Regions from separate parts of the Paenibacillus sp. FSL K6-0276 genome, predicted to be linked through region 1. Evidence: predicted binding sites of a transcription regulator. Region 1 holds the regulator's gene; each other region holds the start of a gene.
What was found. The regulator Rex, encoded in region 1, represses fermentation and respiration genes when NADH is low (regulators of the CRP and FNR family bind a similar motif). The targets are predictions, from matches to a motif close to TTGTGAAATATTTCACAA.
Positions count from the first base shown of each region.

Region 2: a site for Rex is predicted at 4,433-4,450, ahead of MHH52_RS10880 (DUF1641 domain-containing protein). Genes of this name have one in related genera too.
Region 3: a site for Rex is predicted at 3,373-3,390, ahead of scfA (six-cysteine ranthipeptide SCIFF). Genes of this name have one in related genera too.

Region 1 covers NZ_CP150276.1:4,165,144-4,170,515, forward strand. Annotated here, with positions in the region: gene MHH52_RS19595 (AAA family ATPase) at 1-541, opposite strand, end outside; gene MHH52_RS19600 (hypothetical protein) at 534-1,076, opposite strand; gene MHH52_RS19605 (DUF5590 domain-containing protein) at 1,485-2,003, opposite strand; gene MHH52_RS19610 (amidohydrolase) at 2,273-3,574, opposite strand; gene MHH52_RS19615 (redox-sensing transcriptional repressor Rex) at 3,561-4,214, opposite strand; gene dinG (ATP-dependent DNA helicase DinG) at 4,348-5,372, opposite strand, start outside.
Region 2 covers NZ_CP150276.1:2,389,301-2,394,672, reverse strand. Annotated here, with positions in the region: gene map (type I methionyl aminopeptidase) at 1-626, opposite strand, end outside; gene MHH52_RS10895 (hypothetical protein) at 659-1,651, opposite strand; gene MHH52_RS10890 (SGNH/GDSL hydrolase family protein) at 1,851-2,483, opposite strand; gene MHH52_RS10885 (NAD(P)/FAD-dependent oxidoreductase) at 2,640-3,818, opposite strand; gene MHH52_RS10880 (DUF1641 domain-containing protein) at 3,858-4,301, opposite strand; gene MHH52_RS10875 (DUF2785 domain-containing protein) at 4,509-5,372, opposite strand, start outside.
Region 3 covers NZ_CP150276.1:808,304-813,675, reverse strand. Annotated here, with positions in the region: gene MHH52_RS03630 (histidine kinase) at 1-744, opposite strand, end outside; gene MHH52_RS03625 (hypothetical protein) at 1,452-1,604, shown strand; gene scfB (thioether cross-link-forming SCIFF peptide maturase) at 1,690-3,075, opposite strand; gene scfA (six-cysteine ranthipeptide SCIFF) at 3,198-3,347, opposite strand; gene MHH52_RS03610 (hypothetical protein) at 3,498-3,758, shown strand; gene MHH52_RS03605 (Ig-like domain repeat protein) at 4,026-4,388, opposite strand; gene MHH52_RS03600 (carbohydrate-binding protein) at 4,472-5,372, opposite strand, start outside.

The DNA of each region.
Region 1 (5,372 bases):
TTACGTCAATTTCATCTATAAAAATAATAGCGCTTTGCTTGTTCTCCTTAACCGCACGGTTACGAGCATCCTTGAACAAATCGCGAATTCGGCCGGCCCCGACACCTACATACATTTCTACAAATTCACTACCTGATGCAGCCACGAATACGGAGTTTGTGTAATGAGCTGCAGCCCGTGCCATAAGTGTCTTACCTGTTCCTGGAGGACCCGTAAGCAGAATCCCCTTCAAAGGCCGAATCCCAAACTTACTAATCTCCTCATGCCGGATCAAAAAGTCGAGTGCTTCACGAAGCTCTTGCTTCGCATTGTCTTGTCCACCAATTTCTTCAAAAGTGAGCTTAGAAGGTCCTTCCTTCTTGCGTTTCTTCCCAGCACCAGCGTTTACCGTAAGTCCGCCTCGTAAATGAGCAATAATAAGTAGAGCAGTAAGCATTCCAGCTGCTATAACAATTGGGAATATATTAATCCCTAGAAAAGCCATGAAAATAAACAGTACAGGAATAAATCCGAGTAAAATTTCTTTAAGGTACTTAGGCATTATTCCATACCCCCAAGGTCGCAGGTTTTCGCGGCAAAATAATAAATTTACTTTCTTTCCCATTACTCAAGCTGACGTACACATTGTTGTCGTCGATTTCAGTAGATGCTATCACATCTTTATATTGCGAATATTTCTTTTTCAATCCATCAAGTTCAGTAGGTATTATTGTATATTTACGGCTCTCCATGGCTTCAGCTACAGAGAACATCGCTTTATCCCAGTATTCATCCAAAAGTTCACTGGAGTTTTGCTCCAAATCCAGTTTAAGTTTACGTCCATCAATCACTGATTTTCCTTCTTTGGATACGTATGAAACTAGATCACGTAAATTCGTTCCCGGCTGCAGATCAAGTTTCAATGTGACCTCATCGCGGTTAATACTAATATGTGAATCATTTACTCCTTCATATCCGGATACAATCTTTTGAAGTGGTTCCTGTAAAGCAAACTGACGATATAAAAAGAATCCTCCGAACAATAGAGTAGCCGACAGTAGAGACGTTATCAGTACAGGTACAAGACGTAGTTTCAAGAAACGTCCTCCTCTCAAAAATGACAAAATGTAAACAGAATGATCATAAATCATAGCTAGTTGAGAACTCATCAGAGCTTAACTTTCTCATAACACCGTTCTAATTACAAACAGTAGTATATCACAGGTGTATATACGAAATTGAAATAAAGTGTGAAGATATTTAAAATTTTATTTTTTAATTCCTTCCATTTCATTAAATATATTGATTTATTTCGACAAAAAAGGGCCGATATTCATAATAAATCAGGCCTAATTTTTCATGTATTTCTTGTTAAGAATATATTAAAATCACTCTTATAGTATATCGCATTTTATATACTAATAGTATATCATTTGAGTGCTTCCAAACAAAACAAGCGAACCATAAATAGTCCGCTTGTTTCTCCTAAAGTACATTTGTTAAACTTAATGGCTGGGTAAACTGAATCCTTCACCCATTCGAGCCCCATCTGAAAACCGATAAAATTGATAATAATACCGACCGCTTTGTTTATAAAAAAGCTGCCATGCATACTCTCCGTTATATACTCCCGGTAACAACCGCTCAATGCTGATGTCCGGAAGATCGGCTTTTATAATGCTACGTATTTTTGCTTCAGAGGTCCCTTTACTTAGTTCCTCAGCATACACAGCGTCGGCGCCTTCAGCCAACTTCCCGTCTAAAGTAAAGCGAACCCATACCATCAACTCGGTCCCAGCTTCATTCTTCCCTGTTAAGACCCAGTACACCGCATTCTCATCCCACACGGATTTCTGTGCTTTGGTTACCTCTGTCAGACCAGCGCTGGTTTTGGCGACATCCTTTGCGATATCTCGCTCGTTCCATTGATCTTTCATAATATAGGCATAGAACTGGATAAGTCCAAACAGAAGGAGCAGAATCAGAACTGACCCCAGGAGGATCCATTTTTTCCTTTTCTTCAAGGTGCAGCTCCCTTTCTAGTAATATATCTTTTTTGATTATATAACACACCCGTGTGTTTATCCAAAGTTTCATGTCCATCCAACATTATCTAATCATCAAAGCAAGCATAAACGCCTTCGGCGTCCTTATAAGGACGGTAAGCGTTTATGTGAGAAATATAAAGATTTTATAATTGTGCAGCATATAAATACTTATATTTACACAAAAGGCCGTAACTTTTGCAAACGCAGAAAGTTACAGCCTTATAGTTATTCCTTATTATCTTAGACTAGCGCTTGAGCAGCCCCTCAAAGGATTCTTGCGCCTTACGGCGGATAGCTTCCTCATCTAGCGTTACACATTGTCCATGTTTCACAACCTGTTTACCATTCACCCATACATGCTCAACATCTTTGGCACTGGCAGAATAAACGGCATGCGACAATAGATCTGTGTGTGGCAGCAAATGCGGCTGATCTATATCAATGGCGATAAAGTCAGCTTTCATGCCTACAACGAGTCTACCCACATCATTTAAAAAGATAGACTTTGCGCCATACTCCGTAGCCATACGCAGAGCTTCCGGAGCTGGAACAGCCGTAGGGTCACCACTTACACCTTTATGGATGAGCGCTGCAAGACGCATTTCTTCAAACATATCCAAGTTATTATTACTTGCCGCGCCATCCGTACCCAGAGACACCTTCACACCAGCTTTTAGAAGATCCGTAACTCGAGCTACTCCACTAGCCAGTTTCAGATTACTCCCTGGGTTATGAGACACACCTACATTATGACGAGCCAGAATCTCGATCTCTTCATCATTCAAATGAACGCCATGAGCAACAATAGACGGACGTGTGAACATTCCAAGCTTCTCCAGATGCGCTACTGGACGTAGTCCGTAATCCACCACATTTTGCTCCACTTCGCGCTTCGTTTCGGACATATGGGTATGCATCGGTAAATCCAAATCATGTGCCGCCTGTACAAACTTAACAAAGAAGTCCGGTGGGCAGGTATAAGGGGCGTGTGGCGAGATCATCGTCGTAATTCTGCCGTCAGCCTTGCCATGCCAATTGCGTGCAAAAGATATCGCTTCCGCAAGCTTGTGATTCTGAACTTCCACTGGACATAGGCCTATTACGCCTCTCATCAATACGGAACGAATACCTGACAGTTCAACAACCTCAGCCACTCTATCCATATGATCGTACATATCCAGGAAGGTAGTAGTGCCACCCTTTAGCATTTCCAGTACAGACAAGGAGGTTCCCCAGTACACATCTTCTCCGGTGAACTTTTCCTCCATCGGCCACATCTTCTCCTGAAGCCACACCTGAAGTGCTAAATCATCTCCATAACCACGTAGTAACGACATAGCGGCATGACCATGCGTGTTTACTAGACCAGGCATGAACAGCAAACGACTGCCATCAACAACTTGCACACCATCTTCCATCAAAGGCTCTTCTTTTCCTATGTAAGTGATCAAATCATCTTCAATAGTCATATATCCACTCAGAACCGGCTCTTCCGTTCCCGGAGTAAGAAAACGTCCGCCCTTGATAATAGTTTTATTGCTCTTCATGTCCACTTTCTTCCTTTCCGTCTTTCAAATAATAAGCAAGGCTTTGCAAATCCGTTGTAAAATCGGCCGCATGAACCCTGATATTAGGTGGTGTTTTTAGAATCACTGGCGCAAAATTCAAAATCGCCTCAATCCCTGATTCAATGAGGATATCCGCTACATTCTGGGCTTCTGAATCAGGCACTGTAATAATCCCAATTCGAATGCCTTGCTCACGAATCGTCTTGCCTAGCTCCTCCATCGGTTGAACTGTAAGAGAGTTGATTTTCCGCCCAACCTTAGGTGCATATGAATCAAATACAGCGGTGATCTTCATGGTATCCTTCAAATAAGTATTGTAATTGGACAAGGCATGACCAAGATTACCTGCTCCTACCAAAGCCACGTTCAGTTGCTGATCAAGCTTCAAGATATGACGGATTTTCTCGATAAGATAAGATACATCATAACCAATACCTTTTCTACCGAAGTCGCCAAAATAAGCTAAATCTTTACGAATTTGAGCGGGATTCAGATCAAGTTTTTGTCCAAGTTCCTGAGAGGAAACGGTTAATATTTCACGATTCTGAAGATCATTCAAAAAACGCAAGTACACAGGTAATCTGCGAACGACGGCTTCTGATATTTTATCCGATTTCATAATATACCTCCTAAAATAAGTATTACTCTTTTCAAACCCTATCTAAAATCACTTCACCTCGTCTCAATGAAGAGCGGTATTCTGAATACCGCCCTTCATTGTAGAGTGAGTACTTAAACTGAAGACGAACGTTTCAGGAAACGCCTCCGTCCTCCAACCACTCTGCTATACGAGGAACCATTTGATCCGTAAGCATATGCTCCATTTTCGGGCCAGGCAACGAATAAAGGAAATACTTCCCATAGTGAGATTCGATAACCCTAGTATCATAAACAATAACAATACCCCGATCCTGCGCCGTCCGTACCAGTCTTCCAAATCCTTGCTTGAAGCGAATAACCGCCTGAGGAACAGACAACTTCATAAACGGATTCTTCTTCTGGGCTTGTAATAACTCAGACTTCGCCTCCGCTAGTGGGTGATTCGGCGGTTGGAACGGGAGCCTCACGATGGCCAGGCAGGTCAGCGCTTCACCCGGAATATCCACACCCTCCCAGAAGCTGCTTGTACCAAGCAGAACAGAGGCTGCACTGTCTTGAAAACGGCGGATCAGCTTGCTACGGCTGCCACCTTCCACGCCTTGACCTAGCACCGTGATCTCTTGTGAGGCTAGAGCCTCTTTCAGAGGATCATAAACCTGGCGCAGCATCTTATAAGAGGTAAACAGGACAAGCATCCGCCCGCGAGTTGTTACTGCCGCTTCCGCTAGCGACTGAACAAGTGTATCTACAAAACGTGCATCTCCCACACTGCCCTTCACACTAGGAAAATCACGCGGAATAACCAGCAGCGCCTGTTCCCGATACTTAAATGGAGAAGGTAGTAGCGATGTCATCAATCGCCCTTCTTCCGCAGCCTCATTTAATCCAAGATTATCAATCATAAACTGAAAAGACTTATCGACAGAGAGCGTCGCTGAGGTTAACACGATACTCTTCTTCTTGTCGAAGAACAGCTCCTTAAGCTGGGTACTAACATCAACAGGGACGGCATACAGCTGTAGCGATTTGCTGCGGTAATTTCCATTCGCCTCCAGCCAATATACTACATTCTCATCGTTTAATCCCATAAAAAACCGCACTTGCTCACGAATAGAAGCTAAATCCTTAAATAAGCCGCTAATATCGGTAACTAGACTATCTGAAGAAGATTGACCTT
Region 2 (5,372 bases), 1.8 Mb from region 1:
TCAGCTCCAGTAGAGAGGAAGGGTTCAACCGTAATCACCTGTCCCTCTTTTAACACTGTAGTCACTCTAGGATTATAGAAAGGTAAGATTTCAAACGGCTTCTCATGCAGTGATTTACCAATCCCGTGGCTGCACAGATTACGAACCACTCTATAGCCGCGTTTTCGAGCTTCAAGCTCCATCATTCTACCAATCTCATTGACCTTCATCCCTGCTCTCAGATGATTGATCACGCTCATCATAGTTTCCTCTGTACTCTGGCACAGACGCAGAATATCATCATTATAGGGCGGTAATTGAAAAGAAACTCCGGCGTCTCCATAATAACCATTTAGCTCAGCAGATACATCAATATTGATCAAATCACCGGCATTAATCACTCTAGGACCAGGAATCCCATGAGCAACCTCTTCATTCACACTGATGCAGGTGCTGCCTGGAAAATTATACGTTTTCATAGGGGCTGAGGATGCTCCGAATTCCGCTAGAATTTCAGCTCCAATCCTATCAAGCTCCGCTGTTGTCATGCCTGGAGTCACTTTCTTCTTCATCTCGGCGATGGTATGTCCTACCACTTTCCCAATTGCTTTTAGCCCTTCTAAATCTTGTACGGTATCACTCGTCATCTATCACACATTCCTCTCACTTCTTGTATGAATCACTTGTCGATCTGCTGAAATACACTCCCGTCCCACTGAAAAATATCTTCCAGCTGTTTACCCGCTTTGTTATCGTAATAACTTTTCTTGAAGCTATGATCATCGACTTTATCAAGCTTTATCGAATACCCCTCAGGAGTGCTGATAAACAAATCAGAGCCGGGTTTGATCCCTAGTTCTTCTATAACGTTATTTTTTCTAAGCGTAAATAGCTTGTAGAAATAACCGTTACTTGATCCGTACTGACCAATCGTAAAATCCGGATCACCGTCTCCATTATAATCTTCAAACTGAATCTGAAAAAAATCGTTAAATATCAATGGGGCCGCAAAACGATCACTTAACGGAAAGCTTCTCAGAGTGTTTCCTTGCTCATCGGTCACAAAGAGCCCAAATCGACCACTCCAATTTCTTCCCACCAACGGACCTGGTGTTGCCCAATCCTCACTGTATGTTCCATCTAAAAGCTGCAGATTCAAGAATTGTGCTCTAGTAGTTACCGGATACAGATCATTATGTGATATCGTTACTGGACCTGTAGCCGTAACAGAAGGTTCCACAGGCTCCGTCTGTTCGATGTCGCCCTTATCTGCTGTTCCAAAAATGAGTTTCCTTAATTGGTCCGAATTCTTCACCGGAATCGAGTAGCCTTGACCACTATTCTCTGCTGTAGTAAATACTCCTTTATAGCCAAGTTCATCACCTATTGCAATGTAATAATCCTCCGAGTAGCCATCACCATAAACAAGCTTCATATCGAATTCAGGAGCCCAATCTAGCTCACCTGATAATTTTCCACTCTTGTTCATAGCCTCCGCAAGCGCCTTAATCAGAGCGGAGTCCTTCAGTATTAGGGTCTCAGAATGTTCTGGTTGGTCAACTCGGTTCTGATTACTAGTTGTTACAGGGGTTAAAGACACTCCGGCGATCCACCTTGCATTGATGAATCCCACATCATTCTTACACCCGCTTAACAGAGTAACTAACAACAAGGGTACAACACATAGTATTCGCCTGATGTGAACCGCCTCCAATAAAAGAAACATAATCCAATTATAACAGTGTCCTTAAATATAGAGAAATCGACTTTCCGAACTGTAATAAAAAAAGACTACAACCTGCTCCTATAATGAGTGGTTCTAGTCTTATAGAATCAAATAAATATGTAGAGATACGATCAGACCATTAAGCTTATATCGTTGCGCCTACCGTTCTCAGCCAAGCATCTGCAATAAGCGCATGGCCTGCAGGTGAAGGATGTACTCCATCCGGAGCCCAGTAAGCAGGTTCAGCTTTTACTGAAGCCGCAGCAAACAGGCCATCTAGTGGAACAAGCAGTGCACCATATTCACGTGCCAGTTCACGAGTGATGTGAATTTTAGGATCAAGATCTTGGCGCCAAGTTTTACGATCTTCTGGTACAGGCAACACGAACGGCTCAATAAGGACTAATTTGGCGTTCAGTGATTTCTGCGTCCGTTCGATCAGGTCACGATAGGCAGCTTCAAATTGTTCTGGCGTTGTTTCCTGACCAGAATCAAAGCGGCGCCAAGTGTCGTTAATACCAATATAAATGGACACACAAGTCGGCTTCAGATCCAGGCAATCCTTATCCCAGCGTCCCTGCAAATCTACTGCACGGTTGCCGCTAATTCCGCGGTTAAAGAACGTAAGATTCTTCTCCGGGTATAAATGCCCCAGTCGGGCGGCGATCATCAATGCATAACCTTCACCAAGCGATGAAACGTCTTCATAATTGCGACCGCAATCTGTTATACTATCGCCTTGAAACAAAATGACATCGTTTTTTTGGAATAACATCATGTAATCCTCCTCTAACTACCTCTGTTAATATTAGCCAATCTATTATATCAAAAACGAATACTACGTACTAGGACAACTATTGACAATTAATGGTAGAAACCACTAGAGATCAACAAAAAACCTGCTCAAATCAGAGCAGGTTTTCCAATAATACAATTAATAAGCTAAGCTAAACAATCCTTTAATGTGGGACAAGTAACGAATATTACTTGCTTCTTTCATCAAGGTTGCAGGTAATCCTTTTAGCGGAGTTGAGCTAGCACCAACGATGGCTACACCATCTTTACGACCTAAGCTCGCAAGCGTACCTGAGTTGATAGGACTAAAGGATTCAAATGATTTATCCTTCAAGTACGCATAAAGATTGTACCCGATCAATTCACCCATTTGCCAAGCGATCTGTGCAGTTGGTGGATATGGACGACCATCTTCTGCAAAGACAACGGCGCTGTCGCCAGCAACGAATACGTCTTTGTGTGATGTGGATTGCAAGAATTCATTCACCGTTGCACGGCCACGATTCACTTCAAGACCGGATTCGCCAATAAGTGGATTTCCTTGTACGCCACCCGTCCATACGAATGTGTTAGCAATAATTTTTTGACCGTCTTTCAAATCAATTACATTATCTACTACATTCGTAACAGGTAGACCCGTCAAGAATTGAACACCGCGTTTTTCTAGGCTTACCACTGCGCGTTCGATCAGTGCATCCGGCAATACTGGAAGTATCTTAGGACCTGCTTCAACCAGCATAAGTTTAATTTCTTTAGGATCCACGCCGTATTTCTTAGTGAGTGTTGGCAACACATCAGCGATTTCACCAACAAGTTCAACGCCTGTTAAGCCACCGCCGCCGATTAGGATGCTCGCATCCGCTGCATTTTTAGACTTCGCATATTCACGGATACGCTCATCAATATGACGATGAATTCTGTTAGCATCCGCTGCCGATTTCAATACCATGCTGTATTGCTCAAGCCCTGGAATGCCAAAATAAGCCGTAGTGCTTCCAAGACCCACAACCAAAGCATCGTAGGATAATGTCACACCATCAGATAAAGTAATTTGTTTGTTCTCAACAGAAAAAGAATTAACTTTCGCGATTTTCAGGTCGATATCTTTACCTGCAAAAAGCTTAGTTAGTGGCATAGCAACAGCACCTTCTGCAACACTACCCGCTGCAAGACGATGCAATTCTGTAATAATTTGATGTGTAGGATATTGATTAACGACTGTAATTTTAGCTTCGTCTTTCTTCAGATACTTGCGTACAGTTAAGGCGCTTAGTAGACCGCCATAACCCGCTCCTAGAATGACAATATGTTTAGACATGATGTTTCCTCCGTCCTTACGAATGAGATATGAAAATTATTATTTCTGCTGACTGCGTTCGCCGGCGACTTGAAGATAAGCATTTACGAAACGGAAAAGCTTCTGCGCTTGCGGATCTTTCATCATCTTCATAAGACCAAATATACCGATAACATCGCTATTTTCATTCGCACGATCTTGCGCTTCGATCACTGTAGCTGCCATATTCTTCGCGGAATGCACCACAGGTTCAGCAAGTTCTTTAATTGCACTTACCGTATCACTTTTCAACACTTCATCCGCAGCGACTGTTTGTACAAAGTCATATGACTTTGTGAGCACGCCGACAAGCTCTGTTAATTTTGGCAACTGTTCCACTAAGACAGTTAACGATTCCTGAACTTCCGGTTTCAAAAGCTGCTCCAGAACATTCATTTGTTCTTTAGTGACAGCTAATTTGGGTGATTCTTGTTCAGGGTGTGTTTGAGTGATTGTTTCTGACATATCCAAATCTCCTCTGCAATAAGCTTTACTGCTTAATAGTAGTGAAAAACGTAATACTTATAATTCCATATTCCTATTATAGCACTTATCAAGTTATAAATGTCACAAAGTTTTTGAATTTCTCCAAAGTTTTGTGATTTTTATTACATTAAAAAACGATTATTCAAAATTTCGATATTATTTATACACGCTTAGGTGATTAAAAACTTATTGTGTAAATTTATTCAAATTCATCTCCGCTTTCAATAAAGACTCGACCATATCCGGATTGTTCTTCATTGGTAGCAATCTAAAATACAGAGAACGAACGAAATTCTTGGTGTTTACACGAGCTACGTACTGGCCGCGGCTTCTCGGCCACCCCCCACATTGCTCCAAGTTGCCGATCCAGTCGACAATAGATTGTTGTGGAAGTAAATGATGATCTACGATTGTAGCTACAATCGTAGCGATCCGTTCATCTTCTTCGTCGCTAAATATGTACTGATCGTTGTAGAGCATCCTTTGGATGACTGCCAGAACCTCTTCCCGTATTGCAGCATCACTCTCCGAGCACAGTACCAGTTCATCCAAGGCATCTGCGCCATGGGCTGCAGCGTGTGCCCAGCCTTCTTCATGCACAAATCCCCGTAAATCCTGTTCTTCCTCATAATATCTAATCAGAGCTTCCTTCACATTTGTAAACTCAGCGCTATCTAATAAAGCCTGTTCCCTATTCCGCTGAAGAATAAGCGCAATGACCAGTACCGAAAACGTTCTTGTGAACACAGCCTGATCTTCTTTGCTGTCAATGTGATAGAACAAATGCTGCTCGTCAAGGAGAATCAAGAGAAGTTCACGAAGCTCCGCATCACTAAACCATTGTTTTTCATTAATCCATTTGTAGAAGGTGGAATAGATCAAATCATCTCGTAGCACCGGCTGTGGATCTCCTATGTACTCAAGCATCAGCTTCACATAATCCCTTAGTTGCTCCCTACTTCTAAGCTCGTAATCGTTCTCTTCAATTCTTTGCAGGTCTATTATCAACTGCTCTCTAGTATCGTTCAACATTCCCACCCTTTCATTAAT
Region 3 (5,372 bases), 2.8 Mb from region 1:
CTTCTGTACCATCTTGGACAGCTCCATCATGATTCCAGGATCTATCTTATCATGATTGTTCTGATTCACAATTCGATTACCGTTTCGATCAATAATGAATTGTTTAATTTTAGGATTAGAATGAATGAACTCTGGAAGAGAGGCGTGAGTCGTCAAATAAACCATCTCAACCTCTGATTCCAAAGATTGATCTGGATGAAGCAAAAAGGTAAACATGTCCTGTTTATCTGAAGTAATACCGTTCAGGCTATCAACAATGACTGTTGTTCCATTGCTGCTCCTCAGCGTCTCTTGATACCATGGCAGATTGCGAATTGAAGAATCGGAAATCGTTGGAGGGTTCTTGAAATAATAATAGCCTCCATCCTTAAAAGTAAAAATAACACTGACGATCTCATTGCTATAATTCGAGATAATATTTAAGTATGCATCGATCTCACGCGAAATCCGAATTTTTTCTACTGAAGTCGAGCTTCTGCTCCACGCTGAGACTGCATCTAATATCATGTGGTCATTCACAATAGCGATTGTAGCAATTGTAAGTGAGGCTCGTTTCAGCTCAGAGTTCATATTGTTAGATGCTAGATCCAATTGCTGAACAACTTGATCAACTGACCTTTGAATTAATGATGTTGAATAATATTTATAAAATATTGTGATAAATAAGATAAATGGAACAATGATAATCAACACAAAAGTTCCGATAAAATGCTTAGTAATCCCTTTATCTCTATGTCTGAACATGGATACCCTCCAATACATGTATATGTCACTTATCATCGGGTCCGGTCACTTATTACTTCAGTAAAAATAAAAAAATACTAACATAAAATATGACAAAGAAGATCACCTTCAATAGCGTACTAGAGCAGGCAATCTACTTTGTTAAATGACTCCTATTCCATCGAGGTAACTTATCATTCCATTATCTACCACAGGACATAACCTAACTACAGTTTACAGATTGAAAAAGATATTTTAATGATATTTCTTCTTATTACATGATATTTTTTCTGTATTAACTCTAATTTCCCTTCCCAATCCGTACCCAGTATAAATACAGGATATTCTGCTTAACACAGTCAAAGGAGACATCCCTAGTGTAGAAAAAATCTGTCCTACTCTACTCATCGTTTTGGGCAAACTCAAATCTTGTAAAATACTAGAAAATAAAATTTGTTATTTTCATTATAGGTCAGGATAAAGACCTCATCTAGTATAATTTCGTGACATTATTATCCTATGTTTACTTCAGCGACGATGGCACAAAAAAATCGCAAGCGGTCAGATGAAAAATCCAGAATTTTTCTCAAGAATGCAGCAAAAACACCTGCCATTATAAATTATAGCAGGTGTCTATTTTTTCTATTTTTTTAGAAATATTATCTCGTCAACCACCCATCAATCCCTAATTATAAGCACCCTTCAGCCATTTCAGCTTGAACATATAGATGGGCAGATATGCCGCTAATATCATGGGGATGATTAGCTTGACTGGGAAGATCATCATCAAAATAAGCACAACAGCGATTGGCTTTTTGAGTACGGCACTGGTAAGTGCAGTCGTTATAATGCTAATGGATGATCATGAATGCTCGAGTTAATACAAAAAACCGAGAAAGGGCACTTTATTTAAAAGCGTCTTTTTCTCGGTTACAGTTTATTCATCCATTACGTTAACTAGCTAGATTACCCTTCCATCGCTCTAATGGATTCATCAACCTTCACCATCATGGAACATTCGACCCTCTTGCGGAAGATATCACAGCTGAAGTCATAGGTTCCGCCCAGGGAACCAGTTGCGTGCAGCGCATTGGCAGGACAACCGCCGCTGCAGTAGAGTTTCGCCCAGCAGTCCTTGCATTCCGGCTTTGAGTAGCAGTTGCTCTCTTTAAATTGACATTGCAACTCAGGTTGTGTGATTCCATCCCAGATGTTTCCCATGCTGTACTCTTCATCCCCGACGAACTGGTGGCAAGGAAAAAGTTCTCCCCAAGGGGTGACAGCAAGATATTCGGTTCCTGAACCACAGCCAGTGATTCTCTTCTGGATGCAAGGTCCTTCCGAGAGGTCAAGCATGTAATGATAAAAGGTAAACCCCTTGCCTTGTTCACCGCGTCCGATCATTTCCTTGGCGAGAATTTCGTACTGGTTGTATATCTCCGGGAGGTCCTCCTCGGTAAGTGCATAGGGTTCCCTTGGATCACAGATGACCGGTTCCATCGAAATCTTGTCAAAACCAAGGTCTGCGATATGAAATATATCATTGGTGAAATCGACATTGTTACGAGTGTAGGTTCCTCGTACATAGTACTCTTGGTCTCCGCGCTTACGAACGAATTCCTGGAACTTCGGAACAATATGATCGTAGCTGCCTTTTCCGTTAACTGTTTTGCGAAGTCGGTCATGAACCTCTTTTCTTCCATCCAGGCTTAATACGACATTGTACATTTCCTGATTTAAAAACTCGGTGACCTCATCGTTCAGCAGCATCCCGTTCGTCGTGAAGGTGAAGCGGAACTTTTTTTTGTATTCTTGTTCTTTGCTTCTTGCATAAGCTACGATCTGTTTAACCACTTTCCAGGCCAAAAGCGGTTCCCCGCCGAAAAAGTCGATGTCAAGGTTTCGATGATGACCCGAATTTTCAAGCAGGTAATCGATAGCTCTTTGTCCAACCTCATAGCTCATGATTGCCCGATCTCCGTTGTATTTCCCCTGGCTGGCGAAGCAATAGTCGCATGACAGATTACAGGTATGCGCAACATTGAGGCAGAGCGCCTTGACATAAGTTTTTCGTTTTTTTAAATCAAGCGAGAGGTTCTCATACTCATCTTTTGTAAAGAGCTGGCCATCATTTTTAAGTTCCTCGATATCCACGATGGTTTCTCGAATGTCGCTCTCGGAAATGCTGGAATCATGTTTATATTTATCCAACATCGTTGTCACGATTTTTTCGACAGAAGTTTTCTCATAAAGCTCTGTAATTTCATATGCTAGGTCATCAACAACATGTACCGAGCCACTGTAGGTGTCGAGCACGATGTTATATCCATTTAGTTTATATTGATGAATCATACTTGCTAATCAAGCTCCTTTTGCACACAAGTAGAAACGGCTTTGCCGTCCTTTAGAGGTTGCGTCCGTTTCTTAAAAATAGCCGCCCATCAGCAGAGCAATGGGCGGTAAAATTCCGAATCCTATCTGTTCATTGCATTTTCACACTTCTGGTTTGCAACTCCGCAGGAAGTTTTACAAGCGGACTGGCAAGATGTCTGGCATGCGCCGCATCCGCCGTGTTTTGCGGTATCCATCAGTTTGCGGGTACTCAGTGTTACGATTCTTTTCATCATAAATAACTCCTTCTGTAATTTCTTGTGAAGAATTTCACTTTATTTCCATGAAACATTGTAGCAACACCTCGCAAGTACGTCTATGATTCCTGTCACCTAGCAGAGCAGAGAGGGGTTAAACATAAAAAAATAAAGTAGCATCAAGAAGTGACCAAAGAAACAGAAGCCGTTTCGGGAGCGTCTCAAGCCAGCTATACACCGTACGATCAACTAAAAGATAAATATGATATCATCATTGCCGGTCCAGGCGGTGCCGGTATGTCTGCGCTTTTTCTGCAACTGCAAATTAAATTTTCATGGGAGTTCAATCAAAGCAGTAACACACATGCACATCTGCGCTTTGTTTTTTTTGGTACACTGGCACCTTTAGGTCGTTCTTCACAAACGATTGCGAATGGTTCCCGCTGAAGTAGACGATAGAGCAAGCAGGGTACTTCCTCAGATAATTATCGCACCAATTGGTAGAAGAATAATTCTACACTTCGCTAAACTGCCCGTAGCTCTATGGTATTCATCCTAATTTTACCATACAACAAAAAAACGAAGTGTTTTGTCGTTTTTTAACAGATAATCCTTTATGGCTGGGGAATGTACTAGGACAAGAAAAACCCACTTTTCAAAGTAAAAAAGAAGGATGGCTTCAATGCCATCCTTCTTACATAACGTTCACCCGTACTACTTTTCAGGCTTTCCCGACTGATCATGCAGGACAGTTACGGTTGCAGTTGCAACTGTTTGGTTGCCTGCATGGTCGGTAGCCGTGTAAGTAATTGTATAAACGCGACCTGTTCCTTTACCGGATCTTGATGCACGCAAGCTGAACGAAGTGTCCTCGGACCCCAAGTTTGCTTGAATATCGCCTTCTTCACTTTCCGGTTCGTTGCTTGTAATGGAGGTTAACACTACGGATTTGATTCCTGACAAGGTGTCACTAGAATCCAGCGCAGCATTCACCTTCACCATTTTGTGATTCGCTGGCCAGAGAGTCATAGGATCTAGCCCAATCGTGAGTGTCGGCCCGGTCTTGTCGATCTTCACGGTTGCGGTATGACGCTCCTCGACATTCCCTGCCTTGTCTACGCTCCAGTATTCCAGTTTATGAACGACTTCTTCCGTGAGGACTACCGAATTTCCGGTTTGTTCCTCTCCATCGTTGACAATGTAATAAGCTGACCCGATCCATGGTCCGAGGAGGCAAGCTCAAGCGTAACCGGATGTTCGTACCAGCCGTTCTGCCCTTCGGGTTGAGACGGCGTGACGGCTGCACTGCTCTCGGGTGCGATCTTGTCGATATTGCTGACTTCATAGCTGGTAATATTCGATATGTTGCCCACATCATCCGTACTTCTCGCATAGACCGTGCTGTTCGCAGTCATGACAATCGGAGAGGTGTACAGTGACCACGTACCATCAGTACCCACTTTATATTCCTTCACCGCTGCGTCATCCGGATAGTGAATCGTTACGTTGAAGTCGATGTTGGTTGGTGCTGTCACATCGGCAGTAAAGGTGGCATCCGCCGGTGGTGTATTATTTACATTGAACTTGAACCAGTCGATATTACCCACTCCGTCTCCACTTCCGGCAGCAACAATATACAAATTATGCACTCCGCTCACGCCAGATACGGCGCATGTCTGCGTTGCGTAAGTATCCCATCCGCCAGTTGAGCTTATGGTTAATGTACCAATTAATGGTCCGGTCGTGCTGTCAAGCCTTAACTGGAGCTGCTTACCTGCATAAGCAGGATCGACGCCTACATTGGCCATGAACTGATTGATACCCGTACCGAAATCGATACCGTTATATACCATCCAATCGCTTGGATCTATATTGCCAACGACAGTCCCTGTTCCAATGCTATGGGTCGCAACTCCCCTATGCGAGCTATAGTTCTCAGCCTGAATGGTGTCAGTGCTTGGCGTTGTCGTCGGTGCTAGCAGTTGGAACCAATTCAGATTCAAACCGGTTTTGCTGGCGTACAGCCGTATCGTCTGAGGTCCTGCACTTAGTGTCACCGTA